Regions from separate parts of the Desulfuromonas thiophila genome, predicted to be linked through region 1. Evidence: riboswitches for the same ligand, from Rfam matches in the RefSeq annotation. Region 1 holds a riboswitch; the other holds the start of a gene.
The links. Region 1 has a riboswitch for thiamine pyrophosphate ahead of thiD (bifunctional hydroxymethylpyrimidine kinase/phosphomethylpyrimidine kinase). Riboswitches for the same ligand answer to the same signal wherever they lie in the genome.
Positions count from the first base shown of each region.

Region 2: linked by a shared signal. The riboswitch ahead of thiF (sulfur carrier protein ThiS adenylyltransferase ThiF) and the one ahead of thiD (bifunctional hydroxymethylpyrimidine kinase/phosphomethylpyrimidine kinase) in region 1 are both predicted to bind thiamine pyrophosphate.

Region 1 covers NZ_FNAQ01000002.1:49,570-51,741, forward strand. The annotation lists gene thiD (bifunctional hydroxymethylpyrimidine kinase/phosphomethylpyrimidine kinase) at 1-1,278, opposite strand, end outside; TPP riboswitch at 1,333-1,437, opposite strand; gene BLR80_RS02465 (putative bifunctional diguanylate cyclase/phosphodiesterase) at 1,792-2,172, shown strand, end outside.
Region 2 covers NZ_FNAQ01000006.1:17,392-19,563, reverse strand. The annotation lists gene lhgO (L-2-hydroxyglutarate oxidase) at 1-154, opposite strand, end outside; gene BLR80_RS07035 (MerR family transcriptional regulator) at 172-366, opposite strand; gene BLR80_RS07030 (hypothetical protein) at 460-774, opposite strand; TPP riboswitch at 979-1,080, shown strand; gene thiF (sulfur carrier protein ThiS adenylyltransferase ThiF) at 1,210-1,872, shown strand; gene thiS (sulfur carrier protein ThiS) at 1,869-2,066, shown strand; gene BLR80_RS07015 (thiazole synthase) at 2,168-2,172, shown strand, end outside.

The DNA.
Region 1 (2,172 bases):
GGTGGTGCAGCCGGTACCGTGGGTATGGGCCGAATCGAGCCGTTCGCCCTGCAACAGCAGGGTGGTCGTTCCCTGACGCAACAGATCGACGGGTGCGCCGGCCAGATGACCGCCCTTGATCAGCACATGGCGGGCGCCGAGCTGCTGCAGGCGGATGGCGGCCTGTTCCATGGCGTCCACATTGGTGATGCCACGACCTGTAAGGGCTTCGGCTTCGGGCAGATTGGGTGTGAGCAAATAGGTTTGCGGCAGCAGTTGGCTGATCAGGGCCTCGATGGCGTCCTGTTGCAGCAGGCTGGCACCTCCCTTGGCGATCATGACCGGGTCGACGACGGTTAGACCGGCCTGGCCGCGCAGTTCCTCAGCAACGGTACGGATGATTTCGCTGTTCAGCAGCATGCCGGTTTTGATCACATCGGCGCCGAGATCATCAAGGACGGCGCGCAGTTGCTGCCGCACAAAGTTGGCCGGCACGGCATGAATGCCACTGACGCCGAGGGTGTTCTGGGCGGTCAGGGCGGTGATGACGCTGCTGGCATAGCCCCCCAGCAGGCTGATGGTCTTGATGTCGGCCTGAATGCCGGCGCCGCCGCCACTGTCGGAGCCGGCGATGGTGAGAACCCGGCCGCAGGGGACGGGTTGGCGCCGGTGAAACAGCAGGGCCATTTCGCGGGCGGCCAGATCGGGGCGTGGGTCGGCCATCAGGGCCGACACTACGGCGGCACCATCGGCACCGGCCGCGATGACGGCGGGTAGGCCGGCGGCATCGATGCCGCCAATGGCGACGAGGGGCAGATCGACGGCGGCGCGGATGGCGCGCAGGCCTTCAAGGCCGATGTGAACGGCGTCGTTCTTGGTACGGGTCGGATAGACGCTGCCGACGCCAAGGTAATTGGCGCCTTCAGCCACGGCGGCCTGGGCCTGTGCTACCGTGCGGCACGAACGGCCGATGAGGGCAGCCGGCCCGAGCGCGGCGCGGGCGACGGCGATGGCGCCGTCCTGCTGGCCGAGATGAACACCATCGGCCATGCAGGCGCGAGCCAATGCGATATTGTCATTGATGATCAGTTGGGCCTGATGATGGTGGCACAACTGGCGCAGGCGCTGGGCAATGGCGAGTTGCTCGTCGAAGGGCCGGGTTTTGTCGCGGTACTGCAGCTGGCGGACACCGCCGCGCAGGGCGAGTTGGCAGCATTCGAACAGTCGGGCACTGTCGCTGGCGTCGGTGATGAGATAGAGACCACCAATGGTGGCATTGGAGCGGGGCGTCGTTGTCATAAAAAAACCGCGGCCGGCAACGGGCGCGGTCGAGACAGACAGTCCCAAGGGGCTGTCTGGTTCTGGTCGCTTCCCTACGCCGGCATGATCCGGATCAGGTTCCAAGGGTCGTCCGTCGAGGACTCTCAGTGAATGAACTTCACTCCCCCAGCTTCATGTCCTACAGGTTGTGATTGCTGACTGTGCAGGTCAGCCTATGTCATCCGGCAGGTGCTGTCAACCGCCATTGTCGTTGGCCGGAAGGCCAAAAAGTGCTTTTTTGTTGCTAAATTGATGTTGTCCATTGGCTGGGCTGGACAGTTGAGGCCGCAGGCGGCTGGTGCCGGTGAGGGTTTTGTGGGGGGCTGGTCAGAATTTTGTTATGCGTTTTTGCTGGATTCCGCCGGGTGAAAAGCGCTAAAAGGATGATCTAAGTTGCCGACAGCATGAAAATTTTGTTTTTCGTGAAAAGCTCAGGGATGTGTGGGCAGGAGTTGACACAGCCGGCGGTCCGGCCGGGGGGAGTGGTGCGCGGTGGAATATGCCGATCTGGTGGAAAACAGTAACGATCTGATTCAGGTGGTGGGCTTTGACGGCCAACTGCTGTATGTCAATCAGATGTGGGTCGATACGCTGGGCTATCCGCGCGATGAAGCCTACCGCATGAACTTTTTCAATATTCTGCACCCCGATTGTCACTGTCGCTGTGGCGAACGGGTGGAGCGATTGCGTACCGGCGAGAGTGTGCCACGCTTCGAGGTGGAGTTCATCACCCGTACCGGCCAGAAGATCGTGGCCGAAGGCAGCATCTCCCTGTATCGCGAACAGGGTGAGGCGCGGGGTATTCAGGGGTTTTTCCGCGACATCACCCTGCGCAAGAAAACCGAGAATGCCTTGCGCGAGCGTGAGGAACAG
Region 2 (2,172 bases), on a different contig from region 1:
TGCCGGTCTGGTGGCGGGCGACGCCGGCCTCCTTCTCCAGCAGCAGCACGCGGCAGCCCGGCGCCTGACGCGTCAGCTCGCGCGCGGTGGCAGCCCCGACAATGCCGGCACCAATGACGGCGACATCATAGAATTCCTCGACTTGCCGCGCCATAGTTCCTCCTGCGTCCATCAATCCTGCGCAGCCTGTTGCAGCCGCTGCTCCACCTGCAAACGCACATCATCAATCTGTACCCGCACCACCCTGCCCTGTTCGCGTTCGCAGCGCACCAGGCCTTCCTCCACCCAGAACAGCAGCTGCGCCCGGCCGATGCCGTAACGTTCCGCGGCAGCATCCACCTCATACCAGCTTTTTCCCAGCGCCATGGCGTCCTCCTTCGTTGGGCGGGCCAACCCAGCCCGCCGACAGGCAAAACCGGAATGCGTGATATCGCCCCTAGCCGTTTATCACGCGTTTGGTTACAGATCGTTCAGCAAGCGATAGATCTTGCGCTGCACCTCCCACACCCGCTCGGCGGCGGGCGCCTGATCGTCTTTTTCCAGCAGCAGACGGCTGCGATCGAACAGGTTGTGGGCCGTCAGCAGCACCGGCGACAGTTCGGCATCAATGCGCGCCCGCGGGATCTCCCCCACCCGTTCGTGCTGGTCGGCCAAGGTGGCCACCGCCTTGTGCAACACGGTCAGCGCCTGTTCCTCCGGGGCGTCCTGCTGCAACTGACTCAGCAGTGTGCGCACCTCGTCGACCAGCTGACGGTAGCGTTCGGAAATACTCATGACATCCTCTCCTTCCTGCGCGGGCCGGCCCCGCGGGTTCTCTTCTGGCTGATGACGGAACAGGTCGCCATAGTATGCCCAAGCCATTGTCGCTGACAATGCGCAATCGGCCGAAGCCGGCAAAAAGCGGCGCGAGTGCTGCGACCGGCCGATAAAATCGGTTGACGCCCCGCCGGGGGGCTGCTAACGTCTTGACCGCACAGACGAATGCCCTGGGGGAGTTTTCGCAACTGAGAGTCCTGTAAAGGACGACCCTTTGAACCTGATCCGGATCATACCGGCGTAGGGAAGCGGCGCACACAAACCGGAACCTTCCGGTTGCCTCTTACGTTTCCCACGACAGGTCGCATGCGCGGCCTGTTTCCGTTTGATCCCTCCCGCCGGTCTTGTTCGTCGCAACGCCCCGCACCCTCTACTTGCAAGGAAATCCTGCCCGTGTCCACAGCGTCGTCCGTCAGCGCCAGCGAACTTGATCAGCTGCTGATTGCCCGCCATGGCGCCAGCGCCGTGCAGCGCTTCAAAAGTGCTACCGTTGGCCTGGCCGGTGCCGGCGGGTTGGGTTCAGTCATCGCGGCGGCCCTGGCGCGGCTGGGCATCGGCACCCTGATCGTGGCCGATTTCGACCGGGTCGAGGCGGTCAATCTGGGGCGCCAGCAGTATTTCATCGACCAGATCGGCCTGCCCAAGGTGGAAGCGCTGCGCGCCAATCTGCAACGCATTCATCCCGGCGTGCGCATCATCGCCCAGCCGCTGCGGGTCTCAGCTGCCAACCTGCTGGAGCTGTTCGGCACGGTCGACATTCTGGTGGAGGCCTTCGACGATCCGGTCGCCAAAGCCGACCTGACCAGCACCTGGCTGGCCGCCTGCCCCCAGCGACCTCTGGTAGGAGCCTCCGGCATGGCCGGTTGCGGCCCGGCCAATCAGATCGTCACGCGGCGGCCCTTCGGCCACTTCTACCTGTGCGGCGACGGCCACAGCGCCGTCGAGACCTGCGGCAGCCTCTATGCCAGCCGCGTCGGCATTGCCGCCCATCACCAGGCCCAGGCGGTCGTCCGTCTGCTGCTGGGCCTCGACCCCGTGGAGGATTGTTCACCATGAACCTGACCATCAACGGCGCCGCGCGTGCCATCATGGCTACCGATCTGGCCGCCCTGCTGGCAGAACTGCAAATCGACCCCGCCCGCGTCGCCATCGAACACAACGGCCGGATTCTCCGTGCTGACCAGTACAGCGCCACCGGCCTGGCCGAAGGCGACCGCCTCGAAATCGTCCGTTTCGTCGGTGGCGGCTAAGGACCGGTGCGCTGATTGATTCCCGGCCACGTCACCCCTGATCCTTTTTTCTTGTCTCCTGCGCGCCCGTTGCCACAACCGGCGCCGGAAAGGTTTGTCTCATGAA